3 regions of the Phyllobacterium sp. GQ127 genome follow, and region 1 is predicted to be linked to each of the others. Evidence: predicted binding sites of a transcription regulator. Region 1 holds the regulator's gene; each other region holds the start of a gene.
The links. Region 1 encodes LexA, which represses DNA repair genes until DNA is damaged. Its sites were predicted from a motif close to TGTTCNNNNTGTGTTCNG; they were not measured.
Positions count from the first base shown of each region.

Region 2: the regulator LexA is predicted to act here: its motif matches at 4,854-4,871, upstream of parE (DNA topoisomerase IV subunit B).
Region 3: the regulator LexA is predicted to act here: its motif matches at 2,950-2,967, upstream of def (peptide deformylase).

Region 1 is NZ_JCAXDZ010000001.1:666,082-672,290, forward strand. Features, by position in the region: gene AC6CHM_RS03490 (carbohydrate ABC transporter permease) at 1-139, opposite strand, end outside; gene AC6CHM_RS03495 (carbohydrate ABC transporter permease) at 139-1,086, opposite strand; gene AC6CHM_RS03500 (ABC transporter substrate-binding protein) at 1,199-2,461, opposite strand; gene AC6CHM_RS03505 (substrate-binding domain-containing protein) at 2,746-3,768, shown strand; gene lexA (transcriptional repressor LexA) at 3,921-4,637, shown strand; gene AC6CHM_RS03515 (ComEC/Rec2 family competence protein) at 4,745-6,209, opposite strand, start outside.
Region 2 is NZ_JCAXDZ010000001.1:777,267-783,475, forward strand. Features, by position in the region: gene AC6CHM_RS03980 (sulfotransferase family 2 domain-containing protein) at 1-4, shown strand, start outside; tRNA gene AC6CHM_RS03985 (tRNA-Leu) at 230-314, opposite strand; gene lipB (lipoyl(octanoyl) transferase LipB) at 543-1,262, shown strand; gene AC6CHM_RS03995 (acetyl-CoA carboxylase biotin carboxylase subunit) at 1,259-3,271, opposite strand; gene AC6CHM_RS04000 (DMT family transporter) at 3,334-4,260, opposite strand; gene AC6CHM_RS04005 (helix-turn-helix domain-containing protein) at 4,442-4,816, shown strand; gene parE (DNA topoisomerase IV subunit B) at 4,941-6,209, shown strand, end outside.
Region 3 is NZ_JCAXDZ010000002.1:76,423-82,631, reverse strand. Features, by position in the region: gene AC6CHM_RS08670 (hydantoinase/oxoprolinase N-terminal domain-containing protein) at 1-549, opposite strand, end outside; gene AC6CHM_RS08665 (cation diffusion facilitator family transporter) at 681-1,643, shown strand; partial or broken gene AC6CHM_RS08660 (DNA recombination protein RmuC) at 1,681-2,787, opposite strand; gene def (peptide deformylase) at 3,029-3,559, shown strand; gene fmt (methionyl-tRNA formyltransferase) at 3,569-4,498, shown strand; gene AC6CHM_RS08645 (GNAT family N-acetyltransferase) at 4,495-4,989, shown strand; gene truA (tRNA pseudouridine(38-40) synthase TruA) at 4,989-5,768, shown strand; gene AC6CHM_RS08635 (hypothetical protein) at 5,726-6,209, opposite strand, start outside.

The DNA of each region.
Region 1 (6,209 bases):
TCGGCCAATATTCAATCGTGAAAAGCGCACTGCCCGTTTTGAAGCTCGTGATGATCGCGTAGTAAAATGGGAACACCGCAAACAGGACAATGAGCACCACAAGCGCATAAAATGCTGTATTCTTGATAGCTACGGGCATCAGCGATCTCCCCCATCCAGCCGAACTCGGCCGACCCAGATTGCGACAATGGTCATGAGAGCAATAACGACGAAAAGCAGTGTCGATTGCGCCGAGCCATAGGCAAACTTGTCGAATTCAATGAGATTTTCGCGGGCCAGCACCGACATGGTTTTCGTCTGAGCACTGTTTGGCGTCAGGACATAAATCAGGTCAAAAATACGCATGGCATCAAGCAGCCGGAAGATGATTGCGACCATCAGCGCCGGTTTTACGAGAGGAAGCGTTATACGGAAGAACTGCTTTACAGGATGGACGCCGTCAATCTTTGCAGCCTCGTAAACATCGTTCGGAACCATTTGCAGACCTGCAAGGATCAGAAGCGCCATAAAAGGTGTGGTCTTCCATACATCCACGATCAACACGGCGATCATTGCCGTATCGGAACTTGCGGTCCATGCGATTGGATTGTCGATAAAGCCAAGGCGCATGAAAAGGTCATTGAGAATGCCGAACTGATCGTTCAACATCCAGCCCCACATGCGGGCAGAGACGATAGTCGGTATCGCCCAAGGGATAAGAATTGCTGCGCGGACAATGCCCCTGCCCTTGAATTCGGCGTTCAGCACGAGGGCGATAATCATTCCGAAAAAGGCTTCAAGCGCCACCGAAATGACAGCAAAGCGTACTGTGTTCCAGACTGCATTCCACCATGCTGGATCGACGAGCAGGCCGGAATAAAGCGTGCGCCCACTTTTCAGCTGGACCCATGAAAGATAGTTCTTGAATCCCACCCATTTAGCTTCCCCCATATTTGTGAGCGAAGCATCGGTGAAGGAAAAATAGATGGTTCGGATCAATGGCCAGCCAGCCACGATTGCCAAAGCAATGATCATCGGTATGAGGAAAAGCTGAGCCGAGCGGGATCGCTGGCGTAACAGATCTGATCGCAATGCTGTTGAGGTCATGTTTGAATTCCTGCCCAGGAAAAACATCGGGATGTGAACTCAGGCAGTCGGTGCGAGCGGATTGTCAGGAGGCTTCCAACCGCTCGCACCGTGCCCTTATGCTGGCAGAAAACTACCAGCTACCTCCCTGAAGCTCGGCGATCTTGGCTTCAAGTACTTCAATGTTTTCAGCGGCCGTGCCATTTCCGGACAATGTGTCGTGAACAGCACTCCAGAACATTGAGGAGACTTCGTTATACTTGACCTTTGTCGGAGCAGACGGTCGTGGAACCGCCGTTTCAAAAACCGGCTTCCACAATGGGATCAAAGGCTGCGCCGCAGCAATATCCTTGTCATCGTAGAGCGATTTGATGGTCGGCAAATGAGAAATATTGATTGCCATTTCCTTTTGCTGCTTTTCATCTGCCAGGAACAAAGCAAGCTTTATGGCCTCATCCGGTGATTTGGAATATTTTGAAACAGCCACATTCCAACCGCCCAGCGTTGCGGCAGATTTCTCGCCCTCTTTTCCCACGGGCAGCGGCGCAACATCGAACTTACCTTTGACGGCGCTGTCAGCGCCTTGGCTCAATGAATAAGCGTAAGGCCAATTCCTCATGAAGACGGAATTGCCTGTCTGCCAGACCCCGCGGGACTCTTCTTCCTTATAGGCCAGCGCACCCTTTGGCGATATGGTGTCTATCCAGCCTTTGGCACGATCAATCGCAGCAACCGCCTCCGGATTATTGACCGAGATGGTACCGTCAGCCTCAACAATCTGGCCGCCGCCGGATGATTTTATCCATTCCAATGCATTACAGGTTAAACCCTCATAGGCATTTCCCTGAAACACAAATCCGAACATTCCCTTGTTTCCGGCTTGGCGCTCGCCATCCTGCACTTCCTTGGCGGTCGCAGCCATTTCATCCCATGTCTTGGGGACCGGCTTCTTGTACTTTTCGAGCAGATCCTTGCGATAATAAAGTGCTGGCGCATCTGTGTATAATGGCAGGGCAACCAATTTGCCGTCCACTGTCTGGCTTTCAATGATCGACGGGAAATGCTGGTCGACCACGCCTTTTGCCGCTTCGGTCAGATCGAGAAATTGCTCTGATAGCTGAGGCGCCCATACCACATCGGTCTTATAGACATCGATATCCGAGTTTCCGGCTGCAAGCCAAAGGCGATACTGACCGAAATTGTCAGAACTGCTTGATGGCATCGCCACAATGGAAACCTTGTTGCCTGTTTCTTTTTCAAAACGGTCAAGCTGCTTGCGCAACTCGGCATTTTCATTGCCGGTCGAGCTGTAAACAATAGAAAGATTGGCTGCATAGGCACCTGAAGACAACAGCGCTGTAAGCAGGATGCCCGCAAAAACTGAACTCTTTTTCATAAATCCTCCCAGAAATATTTGATGGATCAACCCATGCCGGACGGCACTCAATCCCCAATTGACGATCCTCCTCAAGCACATCAGACAGTGAAATTAACCTATCCAAAGCGCTTTGGATAAAAGGTGTCAAAACGCAAAACGAATGTCAATAAATAGTTTATGAACGCCATTAATCAGGCAAATAAAATTGTGCAGATCATTTAAAGCGCTTTGAAGTATGATTATATTACGAAGGCAAAGACATCGAACGACGCAGATAGGAATACAGTTTTGGACCGTCCGGCATGAAGCTGAAAGAACTCGCTGAAAAGCTCAACCTTTCCCAGACGACCGTTAGCCGCGCGCTGAACGGTTATCCGGAAGTGAATGAGGCTACGCGCGAGCGCGTCAATAAAGCCGCATTGAAATTTGGCTATAGCGCAAATGCAAATGCCCGACGTCTAGCCATGGGCCGTGTCGGTGCTATCGGTCTGGTTATCCCCGCAGATTCCAGCCAGCGATTTGGGCCTCATACCGCGGAATTTCTTGCCGGCTTGGCGGAGCGCCTTTCCCGGGACGAGATTGATTTTCTGCTCAGTCCCATTGTCGATAATGACGAGATTTCGGTCTATAAGCGCCTGATTTCGAGCAAACGGGTTGATGCGATCATCGTCTCCGGGCCTGTTTTGGTCGATGAGCGCGTATCCATGCTGATCGATGCAAACTTTCCCTTTGTTCTGCATGGCCGTACGAACATAGACAGGCCCCATGCCTGGCTGGATATCGACAATCAGGGCGCATTCTATCAGGCCGCAAGCCACCTCCTCGACCTTGGACATCGGCATATAGCCATGATTGACGGGTTAAGAGGGTTTACGTTCTCTGAGCATCGCGAGCTCGGATATCGCCAAGCGCTAAGCGAACGCGGCGTCGAAATCGACCCGCGCTTCATCGTACACGACTACTTCTCTGATGAAATCGGTTTTCGTGAAACGCAACGGCTGCTTTCATGCACTCCGCAACCGACAGCAATCATTGCAGGATCAATGATGACCGCTTTGGGTGTGTCACGTGCAGTTCGCAACAAGGGTTATCAGTTGGGCAAACAAGTATCGCTCATCACCCATGACGATGTCTTTCCATATCTCAATGCCAGCAACATGGTTCCATCCATGACCACCACGCGATCATCAATGCGCTCCGCCGCCACGAGAATCGCTGAAATGCTCGTGCGCGTCCTTGATGGCGAACCCGTGGACAATATTCATGAATTATGGCCCGTAGAACTCACAGTGCGCCAGTCGAGCGGTCCTCCGATAAGCGGATAGGCCCATATTTTGCGTCATTCCATCTGATTTTCAGAGTAATTGGGCATATAGGGCTGGTTTATACCAGATATTAATCCTTGTGGAACACAACTGGAACATATAGTGTTTGTTCTGGTTTTGTTTTTCCGATTCCACACTTAAGGATCGCCCCTATGCTGACGCGCAAACAACATGAACTTCTGCTCTTCATACATGAACGGTTGAAGGAAACGGGCATTCCCCCTTCTTTTGATGAAATGAAGGATGCACTTGATCTCGCATCTAAATCCGGCATTCATCGCCTGATTACCGCACTGGAGGAGCGAGGATTTATTCGTCGGCTAGCAAATAGGGCACGGGCGCTGGAAGTGCTTCGCCTGCCCGACTCAATTGCGCCGGGTCTGAACGCGCAACGCAAATTTTCTCCGAGCGTTATTGAAGGCAGTTTGGGACGAAATGTTGCGCCGCCTCGCCCGCAAGCAAGCACTGCCGATATTGTTGCTGCCAACATGATCAGCATTCCTGTTATGGGACGTATCGCTGCCGGTGTGCCGATCGCTGCAATTCAAAACCAGACTCACATGCTCAATCTCCCGCCCGATATGATCGGCAGCGGTGAGCATTATGCGCTTGAGGTCAAAGGTGACTCCATGATCGAAGCGGGTATTTTTGACGGCGACACTGTTGTTATCAAGCGCGGAGATACCGCGAGCCCCGGTGAAATCGTTGTGGCACTCGTGGATGATGAAGAAGCAACGTTGAAGCGTTTTCGCCGAAAAGGTGCATCCATTGCTCTCGAAGCAGCAAACCCCGCCTATGAAACCCGCATCTTTGGACCGGACCGCGTTCAGGTACAGGGCAAGCTGGTCGGTCTGATACGCAGATATTGATGGCGTTTACGCTTCGCTGGACGGTGTGCTTTTGTTCGTAGGCTCCATTCGAACAGCCACAGAATAGCAGCTAGCGAAAAATGTTTGGGACTACCATAAACGCCGAACTACATTTTATTGCTTGTATCCGGTGGTTTCTTGGATAGTTGCCGCTCTTCAAGATTGCGCGCGGCGCGGGAATAGATGCGGTAATTATTCCAAGGGCGATTGGGCGTGCCAATCGCATACTTTATATCAACCGAATTCAGGCGTTGAGAAAGCTCTTGTTTTGCCAAATCGGTGCCAACTGGTGTGGAATCGGCTTTGACAGAGTCAGATTGTGGAGCATCAAACCTGATCTCCGCAGCGCCTTTGAGCGCCAGCATTTGCGATGAAAGCAACAATTTTCCAGCATTTGGACAATTTGTAGCCTTCGCGGCAAAAGCCAAAATGATGATATCCCCTTCTAGGCATGCATCTGCTGTTCTTGTTGCATCATCGGTATAGGCAACGATTAATCCTCCTGGCTCCCGGGCAGTGCAAAGCTTATCGGCACATTCGAATTGAGCGCCGCTTGCAACCTCGCCTTTCATTGCCGGCTTAATGATCTGCCCGGCCCTATACCCCAACTGCCAATTATCGAGGCTGAAGGCGCTGCCCACTTGTTTATTGATCGCCAGATGGTCGTCGTCCGTTCTTAACGCGACCAGTTTTCCGTCTTCTGAGACCATAATCGCAGGATAGGATGCCCGTCCCGTCAAACCAATTGCCAATGCTACCAATGGCAAGGCAAGCAGGCGCAACCACGTTGAAAGAAATAGAAGAAGCAAAAGCCCTATCGCCATAAGAATAAGCGAAGTTTCGGACATCAACCCAAGATTTCCACTTGGTGAATGCGACGCCACGGCTTTTGCTATGGCGATAACAATCTCGATGCCCCATCCCATGATTTTAAACGGAAGCCAATCGAGGTCAAAAGGCATGGCGAGCAGGCCAAGCACTGCGAAGGGCATCACGAGAATTGAGACAATTGGTAGCGCCAAGGCATTTCCGACAAGGCCAAAAGGAGCGGTATTATTGAAATGATAGGCAGCAAAGATCGAGCTTGCTCCGCCAGCAACCAGCGAGGTCATGGCAATGCCGCCAATATAGGCCGTTGCTTTTGATGGAAACAGCCATATGCCGGCCTTGGCACTTGTCTGTTTCCGTAGGCCTCGTCTCAAATGGTAGCGTGACCACCAGCCATATAAAGCTATAAGGGCAGCAGTTGCTGAATAGGACATCTGGAAACTTGGTCCGAGAATTTCATGTGGTGAAACCGCAATTGTAATTGAGGCGGCAATTGCGAGATTACGCATCGATATCGCCGCGCGATCAACGGTCATTGCAAGCAACATGACTGCCAGCATCACAAAGCTGCGTTGTGCGGCAACGTCGGCGCCTGAAAGCAGAAGATAGAATGCCGAGCCAAACAGGGCGATGACAGCCGCGAGTTTCTTGACGGGATAGCGGGCCGATGCACTTGGAAAGAATGCGAATACAGCGCGCAGCGAACCTATGCTGATTGCAGCCACCAATGCCATATGGAAGCCG
Region 2 (6,209 bases), 110 kb from region 1:
TTAAAAAATGCCGCTGACCTCGATATCTATCCCAGCCGCCGTTTTCCTTATCTCGATTGTAGCGACTGTGATTATAGCCGATCGATTCACCGTATGGATTGAGGCCTATATTGCTGCAGGCGTTGCAAGCCTCGCCAAGTCTGTGCGACAGACCACATGCACAAAAAGCAATACGGCGCCCGATGGGCGCCGTATTCTGCTTTATAATCAAATACTTGGAAAAGTATTATGGTGCGGTCGAGAAGACTCGAACTTCCACGTCTTGCGACACAGCGACCTCAACGCTGCGCGTCTACCAATTCCGCCACGACCGCACTGTGGTAGAAGCCGAACATGTCGGCTTGGCGCTAGTAGCAAATAGGTTTCCGGGAAACAAGCCCTATCACGCTTTATCTCAGATAGTTTTTCATAAACTTGTCAAAAAGCCGCTCTTGTCGCATCCCACTGGAAATAACCCGCGAAAAAGTCCATATGCGCGGGACCCATCCTTGATCTCCGCGCGCGGAGCATGACAGGCAGTCTTAATTGGAATTATCCGCTCTATGAAGTCCAGCCGCGATGAACTCGCTCCCGCCTTTTTACCCCTCGAGGGATCATCACCGGTGGCATGGGCAGTTGCCGACGGCCTCACTGATTATGATTTCGCCCTTGCCTTCATGGAAGAACGCGTCGCAGCCATCAGAGATGGAACAGCGTCCGAACTGGTCTGGTTCGTCGAGCATCCACCGCTTTACACGGCCGGCACGAGCGCCAAGGAGGTAGACCTGCTGGCAACCGACCGCTTCCCGATCTATGCAACCGGTCGTGGCGGCGAATATACTTATCACGGACCTGGCCAGCGCGTGGTTTATGTCATGCTGGACCTGAAAAAGCGGCGCGAAGATATCCGTGCATTCGTGACAGCGCTCGAACAATGGATCATTTTCACGCTCGCTTCATTCAATGTGAAGGGCGAACGGCGTGAAGATCGCGTCGGCGTTTGGGTGAGCAGACCGGAACGCCCAGCGCTGGCAGATGGCTCGCCTGCGGAAGACAAAATCGCCGCCATTGGCATTCGTTTGCGTAAATGGGTCAGTTTTCACGGCATCTCCATCAACGTCGAGCCGGAGCTGTCACATTTTGACGGAATTGTTCCGTGTGGCGTGCGCGGCCATGGCGTCACCAGCCTTGTTGATCTGGGGTTGCCGGTCGAAATGCATGATCTCGACCGCGCGCTGCTAGAATCTTTTGAAAGCGTCTTTGGCCCTATCGAGCCGGCTTAGTCAAACTCCATAATGACAGCGTCCACGGCAAGGCTGTCGCCCTGCTTTGCATTGATCACGGAGACGGTCAGATCGCGCTCGGCGCGCAACACATTCTCCATCTTCATGGCTTCAACGATAGCAAGTGTTTCGCCCGCCTTGACCTCCTGCCCGGCACTCACATTTACCGAGACGAGCAATCCCGGCATAGGACAAAGCAACAGTTTTGATGTGTCCGGCGGAATCTTGACCGGCATCAGCTTTTCCAGCGCCGCAACATGCTTTTGCATGGGATGGGCGATGACCGACATGCCCTTCCAGTCAATTCGCATACCGTTGGAAACGGGGCGCAACTGGGCTTTGACAGGGCGCTCGTTGACATAGCCATCCCAAACGGCCTCCCCCGGACGCCAATCGCTACGAACGGTGACAAAGTCCCCACCCCGCAAGGAGAGTTCAAGCTTGACGGGAGGTTTGGCTGCGCTGCTGCGAATAATCACCGGCACATAATCGTCACCAATCCGCACCTCCCATTCCGCGTGAATCCTGCCGGAATGCGGGCGCAGGCGGTCACCCAGACGGTCCAGGCGCTCTTTGCGTACAAGCTCGGCAGAAAGTCCAATTGCCGCCAGAACATCAAGGTCATCTACGGTTGGGGATATCGGCTGGAACCCGTCCGGAAATTCCTCGGCGATAAAAGCCGTTGAAAGCCTGCCTTCCCTCCAGCGGGGGTGCTGCATCAGCGCCGCGAGAAATGGAATATTATGCTCAATTCCGTCGACGACAAAATTGTCGAGCGCATCGGCCATCGCATCGACAGCTTCCAGCCGTGTCGGTGCCCAGGTGCAAAGCTTTGCCACCATAGGATCATAGAACATCGAAATTTCGGACCCTTCCGTCACGCCCGTATCATTCCGGATGACAGCTTTGCCCACAGGACCCTCCAGCGGCGGACGATACCGCGTCAGCCGCCCGATTGATGGCAGAAAATTACGATATGGATCTTCTGCATAAAGACGGCTTTCAACGGCCCATCCATTGAGCTTCACCTCGTTTTGCTTGATTGCAAGCTTTTCCCCAGCGGCAATGCGGATCATCTGTTCAACCAGATCGATGCCGGTAATCAGCTCAGTTACAGGATGCTCCACCTGCAAGCGTGTATTCATCTCAAGGAAATAAAAGTTGCGGTCCTTGTCTACGATAAATTCGACGGTGCCGGCGCTCTGATAATCAACGGCTTTGGACAGCGCCACGGCCTGTTCGCCCATTGCTTTGCGAGTTGCCTCATCCAAAAATGGTGATGGTGCCTCTTCGACGACCTTCTGGTTGCGCCGTTGTACGGAACATTCCCGTTCGCCAAGATAAATGCAATTGCCAAAGCTATCTGCAAGAACCTGAATTTCGATGTGGCGCGGATCGACAATGAACTTTTCGATGAAGATGCGATCATCTCCGAAGGAATTACGCGCTTCCGAGGTCGCGCGTTCAAATCCGTCGCGCACTTCAGCCTTGTTCCAGGCTATGCGCATGCCCTTACCGCCGCCGCCAGCGGAAGCCTTGATCATGACGGGATAGCCGATTTCTCCGGCGATCCGTTCAGCATGTGCAACGTCAATAATCACATCGGGTGAACCGGGCACAGTGCTGACCTTTGCCTCATTGGCAAATTTTTTCGATTCGATTTTGTCGCCCATCGCGATGATCGCGCGGGGCTTCGGACCAATGAATATAATGCCCTGCTTTTCCAGCTCTTCGCAAAAAGAGGCGCGTTCGGAAAGAAAGCCATAACCGGGATGGACAGCCTCTGCCCCGGTTTCCTTGCAAGCAGCGATAATCTTTTCAGGGACGAGATAGCTTTCGGATGCCGCAGCTGGTCCGATATGCACGGCCTCATCCGCCATCTCAACATGCACAGCATCACGATCAGCGTCAGAATAGACCGCTACTGTTGCAATTCCCATTTTCCGTGCAGACTTGATAACGCGGCACGCAATCTCACCACGATTGGCAATCAGAATTTTTTTAAACACTTAGACCTCCCAACAGATCTTTGTTTCTATTGTGAAACACAACTTTGCTCAACAGCTGTCAATTAATTGTACGCCGGTTCCGTGGTCTCTCGCTTCTTGCCCTCGCGCCAGATCAGATAGGCGCCTGATGCAACGATGATGATGATCCCGACCCATTTAGATGGCGTTGGAAAATCACCGAAAACCAATAAGCCGATGAGAACTGCCATGACAATTTCGAGATATTGGAATGATGCCAGCAGGGAAGCCGGTGCAAGTCGTGAGGCATGTGTGATCAGGAGATGTCCGATTGTGGCTATCAATCCCATCATGAACAGCAAAAACCACGACATGGCATTTCCTGGCATGGCGAATGTCATGTCTTGAATACCCAGAAATGCAGCAGGTATGAGGGCAATCAAAACGGTAATCGTTCCGCCAATCCCGGCATAAAGCTGCATCACAAGCGGCGTATCGACAGTGCCATAGCGGCGATTGAGGATAAGGTAGATTGCAAAGACCGCTGCTGTTCCAAGCGGCAGCAACGATACCCACCCAAACAGCTCCCAGCTTGGCTGTATGACGATCAATGTTCCAATGAAGCCGATTGCCACTGCAACCCGGCGTCGCCAACCAACTTGCTCCTTTAGAATAAGCGCCGACAAGACGGTCAACATCAGTGGCTCAACGAAAAACACCGCCATTGCGTCTGCGAGCGGCATATATTTGACGGCTGCATAAAAGCACAGGCTGCCAATACCCATAAGGAAACCGCGAAACAGATTTCCCCACAGTTTCACAGGTATCAGGGATTTGAAGCCCGTCATGGGCACAATGATCATCATGGTCAAAATGGTTTGGACAACAAACCTGAAAAGCGTAGCTGTTGCAGGCGGCAGGCTGTCAAAGACCGAAAGCCATTTGGCTATAGCGTCCATCATAGGCAGGAAGAACATGGCGGCAGCCATCGCAGAAACGCCCCGCACCTGTTGTGAGGTCGTATTTTCCATCGCCAATACCTTTCTGAAGAAAGTCCGCTGGTAGGAATTTTGGCATATCTGCTCCACCAGAAAAAGCAATCTCGGCGCCTAAACAATCTCGCGCAATAGCTGCAAAATTTGACTTTTGGGGCCGTAAATGGTGCAACGAGCCCTCCCAAGACTGAAAAAATAAGAAAAACTGGAGAATTCCATGAATTTTCGCTCGAATATCATGACCGAAACGCCTGACATGGACACCATGGGTGGACGGCTGCTACGGGCTCGCGATGCCAAATCCATGAGTGTTTCGCAAGTTGCCGAGCGCATTGGCGTCAAGACCCAGACAATCCTTGCATGGGAGTCGGACCGGTCAGAGCCGCGGGCCAATAGGCTTGTCATGCTTGCCGGGTTTCTCGGTGTTACGCCAACATGGTTGATGCACGGTATTGGTCAGGCCCCTGTGGATATCGCTGAAGATGCGGCGACCATCAATGCCGAAATAAGCATACTCAAGAACCATCATGAAAAACTCGGCAATCGGATTTCCAATCTGGAAGATCGTATAGCAGCGCTCAAAGCAGCGTAAAATATGGGGATTCACCGTTATGTTCAGCGGCGAACCTTGGAACATATGGCGAACGCCCATCGCGTTTAAACCGGAACCATGCAAAGATTAAAAGTGATTCGAAACCATAAAATACTGGCCTGCCATGGATGATACTAACGACCTATTTTCAGCAATCGTGAAGACTGCACGCGAGCGGCAGGAAGCAATAGCACCGGCCCAAAAAACCGAAGCACCTTCACAGGTTGCTGCGGCTTTGCCTGTTACGCCGACCAAGCCAGTTCCGGCTCGCGCTCCTGCGCGTGCCGTTCCGGAAACGAGCGGTAATTATAACGCGTCGGACATTGAGGTTCTCGAAGGTCTGGAGCCGGTTCGGCGTCGCCCCGGCATGTATATCGGTGGCACGGATGAGCGGGCGCTGCATCACCTTTTTGCTGAAGTCATCGACAATTCCATGGATGAGGCCGTTGCCGGTCATGCCAATTTTATTGACATTGATCTGGATGAAAACGGCTATCTCTCAGTAACGGATAATGGTCGTGGTATCCCGGTCGATGCTCACCCGAAATTCAAGGATAAGTCCGCCCTCGAAGTCATCATGACGACATTGCATGCGGGCGGTAAGTTTGATTCCAAAGTCTATGAAACATCCGGCGGTCTGCATGGTGTCGGCGTATCAGTGGTCAACGCGCTTTCCGACCATCTTGAGGTAGAAGTTGCGCGAAATCGACGCCTTTATCGCCAACGTTTCTCACGCGGCATAGCGCTTGGCCCGCTTGAAGAAGTGGGTGAAGTGCAAAACCGTCGTGGCACGCGCATAACTTTCCATCCGGATGCAGAAATCTTCGGGCAGGAAGCAAAGTTTGATCCAGCGCGCCTGTACAAGATGGCCCGTTCCAAGGCTTATTTGTTCGGCGGCGTTGAGATTCGTTGGAGTTGCGCTCCCTCGCTGCTCGATCCCAAGGATCCGACACCGGACAAAGCAGTTTTCCATTTTCCCGGAGGTCTAAAAGAATATCTGGCCGCTTCGCTGGGCAAGGATTTTCAAGTTACCCGCGAAATGTTTGCGGGCAAGACGGAAAAATCCGGCGGGCATGGATCAATGGAATGGGCGGTTGCCTGGTATGGCGGCGATGGGTTCGTCAACTCCTATTGCAACACCATTCCCACAGGCGAAGGTGGAACGCATGAAGCGGGACTCCGCATCGCCCTCACCCGTGGGTTGAAAGCCTATGCGGAACTGACGAACAACAAGCGGGCATCGATCATCACCACCGACGACGTGATGATTTCATCTGCTGCCATGCTTTCCGTCTTTATTCGCGAACCTGAATTTGTCGGCCAAACCAAGGATAAGCTTGCAACGGTGGAAGCACAGCGCCTTGTTGAAAACGCCATTCGCGACCCGTTCGAC
Region 3 (6,209 bases), on a different contig from region 1:
ATGGCTGCATGTGACTGGCAGCCCTGTCTTATCATGCACAAGATCGCGCACGGCAATCTCATGCTCCGGATTGCGCACGGCAAAATAGGCGCAAATGGCAAAGCCTGTCACTTCAGATTTCAGATGTGGCAATGCCTTTTCAAGGGATGATGCATCGAAAGGTTGAGCACGACCATAGACGTCATGACCACCCGGGATAAATATGACAGGATCGTTGCCAAGAGCATCTTTCAATCCTGCCTTCTCCAGATCAGCATCGGAAAATCCGATCATCACCAATGCGATGCGCCCGCCCTGGCCCTCAACCAACGCGTTGGTGGCCAGTGTCGTCGACATTGACACAAGCCGGATGTCGGCTGGAAGCACAGAAGCTTCGGCAATGATGGCATCGACCGCGCCAGAAATGCCAACACTCAAATCATGGCGTGTCGTAAGCGCTTTTGCCTTGGCAATAACGCCGCGCTCTTCCGACCAGAGTACGGCGTCGGTATAGGTCCCGCCCGTATCCAACCCTAGAAATATTGCTTGCTCTACTGTGGAATCAGTCATGTCGCCCTACACTGTTTGTGGAAGAGTTAGCGCATGAGATACAAAACCACTAGCATCATACCGACCACTTACTGCCGCAAGCCGGAACCTTACAAAACATTTGGCGTTCTCCGAAGGATAGGGGGCAGACCATGGCAACACAATCGGCGAAAGCGCATGCCGGATCCAAAAAAGTTATTTACGCAGCGATACTTGGCAATCTTCTGATTGCCGTTACCAAGTTTGTCGCGGCTTTCTTTACCGGCAGTTCCGCCATGCTTTCGGAAGGTGTCCACTCTCTGGTTGATACCGGAAATGGAGCGCTTCTCCTCTTTGGTCTGCGTCGAGCGGCCAGACCTGCCGACCGTAGTCATCCGCTCGGCCATGGCCGGGAGCTATACTTCTGGAGTTTCATCGTCGCCTTGTTGGTCTTTGCCGTGGGTGCCGGAGTGTCCTTCTATGAGGGCGTCATCCATATTCTTGATCCGGAGCCCGTTGAAAACCCAATCATCAACTATGTTGTTCTTGGCCTTGCCATGTTGTTCGAGGGAACCTCCTGGTACATAGCGTTGAAGGAATTTCGCACTGTTAAAGGCGACCTTGGTTACGTCGAGGCGGTGCGGATTAGCAAAGATCCAAGCGTCTTTACGGTATTGTTCGAAGACACAGCTGCCCTGCTCGGGCTTGTTATTGCTCTTGTTGGCATTTCCGCCGCGCAACTCTTCAATATTCCAGAATTGGACGGTGTCGCCTCTATCGGAATTTCGATCATACTTGGCGGAACCGCGATTTTTCTGGCGCGAGAGAGCAAGGGCTTGCTGATGGGCGAGGCTGCACTCCCAGAGGTGGATCAGCAAATCCTCGACATTGCCAACCAGGACCCGGCAGTTCAACGCGCCAATGGGGTGCTAACAGTCCACATGGGTCCAAAACAGATCGCGGCGAGCCTCAGTGTGGAATTCGAAGATCACATGCGCGCGCCAGAAATCGAAGCCTGTGTTCAACGCATCGAAGCGGCTCTGAAAAAAGCCAATCCTGATATTATCAGCCTCTTCGTCAAGCCGCAGACGACCGGAACCTGGGAGGTTCGGCGCAAAACCATCGAAGCTGGCTAAGATCGGAATTATCCGTCAGGTCAGATGCAGTCTGGCCTTACTCCTCGCCATCGACCACCCGCAAGCGCAACTGGCCTGTCGTGGAAGTTGCCGACCGCGTTGTATCGTGCGCTTTTGTTTCGCCCACTGGCGCTTCCGCGAATTCCAGCGCTTCGATCTTCTGGCCGCGCTTGGTCACCTTGCTGGAAGATACCAGAATATCGTCAATATCCTTGTTTGCCTGACTGAAATGGGTTTGCAGACGCCGCACACGATCATCAAGACGGCCAACATCTTCCATCAACCGGATGACTTCGCCCTGTATCAAATGCGCCTGTTCCCGCATGCGTACGTCTTTGAGCACAGCCTGAATGACCTGAATGGATAGCATCAGCAATGAGGGCGATACGATCACGATACGCGAGCGATGCGCCTTCTGGATCACGCCTTCGAAATTCTCATGAATTTCAGCAAAGACCGATTCCGAGGGCACAAACAGAAACGCCGTATCCTGCGTCTCGCCATTGATAAGATATTTTTCTGCAACATCACGAATATGAATCTCGATATCGCGCCGGAACTGTGTAGCGGCGATCTTCTTGCCTTCCGGCGTTTCGGATTCACGTATGGCGTTCCAGGCTTCCAGGGGAAACTTGGCATCAATGACCAGATTTGCTGCACCATTGGGCATGCGAACCACGCAATCAGGTCTGCTTCCATTCGACAGGGTTGCCTGAAACTCATAAGCGCCCTGCGGCAGACCATCGGCGATAATCGCTTCCATCCGCGCCTGACCGAAGGCCCCACGCGTCTGTTTATTGGCAAGAATTGCCTGTAATTGGACGACCTGACCCGCAAGCGTTTGAATATTATTCTGCGCCGTATCGATGACCGCCAGCCGTTCTTGCAGTTTGGCGAGATTTTCGTGCGTGGACTTGGTCTGATCGGTCATGGTCTGGCCAATCCGGGTGGTCATGCCGTCGAGCCGCTCCCGAATGGATTGATTAAGCTCTGCCTGACGAGAACCGAAAAGTTCAGCCATTGTTTGCATGCGACCTTGCATTTCAGACTGGCTTTTAAGAATTTCCCCCATTCGTGCTTCCGCGTCTCGGGCACGATCTTCTGCCTGTATCTCCGCGACAAGCCGCATCCGTGCTGCCCGCATGACAGCAACAATGGCAAAAATCACCACCAAAGCCATGACAAGCGCCACTGTAAACAGTGTTGCGCCTACAGATATTGAGGTCGCGCCGAGCTGAAACAGCGTTTGATCGAGAGAAATTGAAGTTTCCATAACCCTAGAGTAACCGATTCGATTGGCAAATGTGAGATCAAAACATGAACATTTTTATGATTGGGTCTGATGCCGCATTGACGGCTGAAAATCGAGATATTAGGTGAAGGACATGTCAATCAAACCGCTCGTTATCCTTCCCGATCCGCTGCTTCGTCAAGTTTCCAAACCTGTCGAAAGTTTTGACGTGGATTTGCGCAAATTTTCCGCTGACATGCTGGACACAATGTATGATGCGCCTGGCATTGGTCTGGCGGCCATTCAGGTCGGCACACCGATCCAGATGCTGGTGATTGATCTTGCCAAAGAAGACGAGCCGAAGGCGCCGCAGGTTTACATCAATCCACAGGTGCTTTGGTCCAGCGACGAACGGAATATTTACGAAGAGGGCTGCCTTTCCATCCCTGATTACTATGCGGAAGTCGAGCGGCCCAAACAGGTTCGCGTTTCCTATTTCGATATTGAGGGGAAGCCCCAAGAAGTCGAAGCGGACGGACTTTTGGCCACATGCCTTCAACATGAGATCGATCATTTGAACGGTATTTTGTTCATCGATTATATTTCGCGGTTGAAGCGTGAAATGGTGGTGAAGAAGTTCAAGAAACTCGCCAAGGATCGCCCCACAAGTCGATTGGCGGTTTAGGCGATGAGTTTGCGAATTATATTTATGGGCACGCCGGATTTTTCCGTGCCTATTCTCAATGCGCTGATCGGTCAGGGCCATGAAATTGTCGCGGTCTATAGCCAGCCACCACGCCCTGCTGGCAGGCGTGGACTTGAGCTGACCCCTTCGCCTGTTCACCGGAATGCGGAGCAATTCGGCATCGAGGTCCGCACACCCAAGAGCCTGAAAGATCCGGATGAGCAGCAGGCCTTTATCGACCTTAAGGCCGATGTTGCGATTGTTGTCGCCTATGGCCTGATTTTACCGAAAGAAATTCTCGAGGGCACCCGCCTCGGTTGCTATAATGGACATGCCTCATTGCTTCCGCGCTGGCGGGGAGCTGCGCCAATTCAGCGTGCCATTATGGCTGGTGACCTTGAAACCGGCATCATGATCATGAAGATGGATGAAGGTCTCGATACCGGGCCGGTCGCCATGGTCGAGAAAATCAACATTACGGCTGACATGACGGCGGGCGAACTGCATGACCAGCTTAGCATGGCCGGCGCTGATCTGATGGTTCGCGCCATTGCTGCTCTGGAACGCGACAGCCTGACCCTCACACCGCAATCCGATGAGGGCGTAACCTACGCCTCCAAGATTACCAAGGTCGAAACCCGTATCGACTGGACCCAGCCTGCCATTGACGTCCATAACCGTATTCGTGGTCTGGCGCCGTTTCCCGGTACCTGGTGTGAAATGGAAATTGGCGACGATCTGGAGCGTGTCAAACTTCTGCGCTCAGTGCTCGCCACAGGCGTAGGTGCCCCCGGAACCGTATTGGACGACGATTTGCGCATTGCCTGCGGCGAAGGAGCTGTCCGTCTGCGGACATTGCAGCGTGCAGGCGGCAAAGCCATGGATGGGCAGGAGTTTCAGCGCGGAGCTAAAATCGCGCAAGGCACACGACTGCCATGAGTGATGTCACGGTCCAGACTACAAGCCCTGACGATTATCCTGAAGTTGCCAACCTTGTCGAGCGTGCCTTCGGGGGAACCGGCGAAGTTGAATTGATTTCTCGGTTGAGAGAAAATAACGATGTTCTGCTCGAGCTTGTTGCCCGGAAAAACGGGATTCTGACAGGACACATCCTGTTTTCACGCGTGAAGATTACCGGTAAGAACCACGACGCCGTCGCTTTGGCGCCTTTGGCAGTATTGCCGGAGTTTCAAAAGCAAGGTGTCGGAAGTCTCCTCATTCAGACAGCCCATACGAAGCTCGTCGCTGCAGGAGAGACCTTATCGCTCGTTCTTGGCGATCCCGCATATTACGGCAGATTTGGCTATGAGCATCTGCGCGCTGCAGGTTTTGAGAGCGCTTACCAAGGGAAATATCTGCAAGCTTTAGCTTTTGCCGATGCGCCATCGACCGGCGTCCTGCAGTATGCTCCAGCTTTTGGAGCACTCTAATGCCCCGCTACAAGCTTACTGTCGAGTATGATGGTACGCCATATGCAGGTTGGCAGCGTCAGGAAAACGGCCACACCGTCCAGGCCGCCATCGAACAGGCCATCTTCAAGTTTTGCGGTGAGAGCATATCTCTTGGCGCAGCCGGACGCACAGACTCGGGCGTTCATGCCAGCGCGCAGGTTGCCCATGTCGATCTCGTCAAGGACTGGAGCAGTTCAAAAATTCGCGAAGCGCTCAACGCCCATCTCGTTTTTGCGGGCGAAACTGTCAGTATCATAAATGTAGAACTGGTCAGTTCTCAGTTTGACGCGCGATTTTCAGCAACGGGCCGCCACTATCTCTACCGGATCGTCAACCGCCGCCCCCCTGCCCCGCTGGAGGCTTATCGCGCATGGTGGGTGAAAAAGCCGCTTGATGCAGAAGCCATGCACGCTGCAGCGCAGAGGTTGATCGGAACACATGACTTCACCACATTTCGTGCAACGCAGTGCCAATCAAAAAGCCCTGTTAAAACGCTCGATTTCTTGAGCGTCAGCCGCAAGGGCGAAATTGTCGAGATCAGGGCGTCCGCGCGGTCATTTCTGCACAATCAAATTCGCTCTTTCGCTGGAACACTACAGGAAGTTGGCTGTGGGCGATGGGATGCGGATGATGTGAGCGCTGCTCTTGAAGCGCGCGATCGGCAGGCGTGCGGTCCTGTAGCACCACCCCACGGTTTATACCTGATCGGCGTAGACTACCCGCTCACCGACGGCATCGCAATTCCCAGAGCATTTTGAAACATGATCACCATCAATATCGAACCGATGATGAATGCGATGAAAAACGTCGCTGACCAAATATAGGGTTTTTTCAATGCCACATGCACCAGCCTGTAGGTAAAAACGATAATCAGCGCATAAACCATCATGCTCATGCTGCTAATCAGAGTTGGCCAGTCAGGAAAAAGCATTCGTACCAGCGTAGCTGGCACCGTTAGCCACGCACCTATCGCAGATCCCCAATTGGTGGCGACGACATAAGGGCTGAAACGCTTTACGATTCCCAATGGTCGGGCAAGCAATGCCACTATCACCAACGGCAGAACCCAGCTTGCAAGATCGATAAAGGCAGCACTTCCGATTATGGAAAGGCGGCTTCCAGTTCCCGGACGCAGAGCGACAAGGTCATTGGCAAAAACAATCCAGCCCAGAATGAGCGGCGGCAGCGATATTGTTATG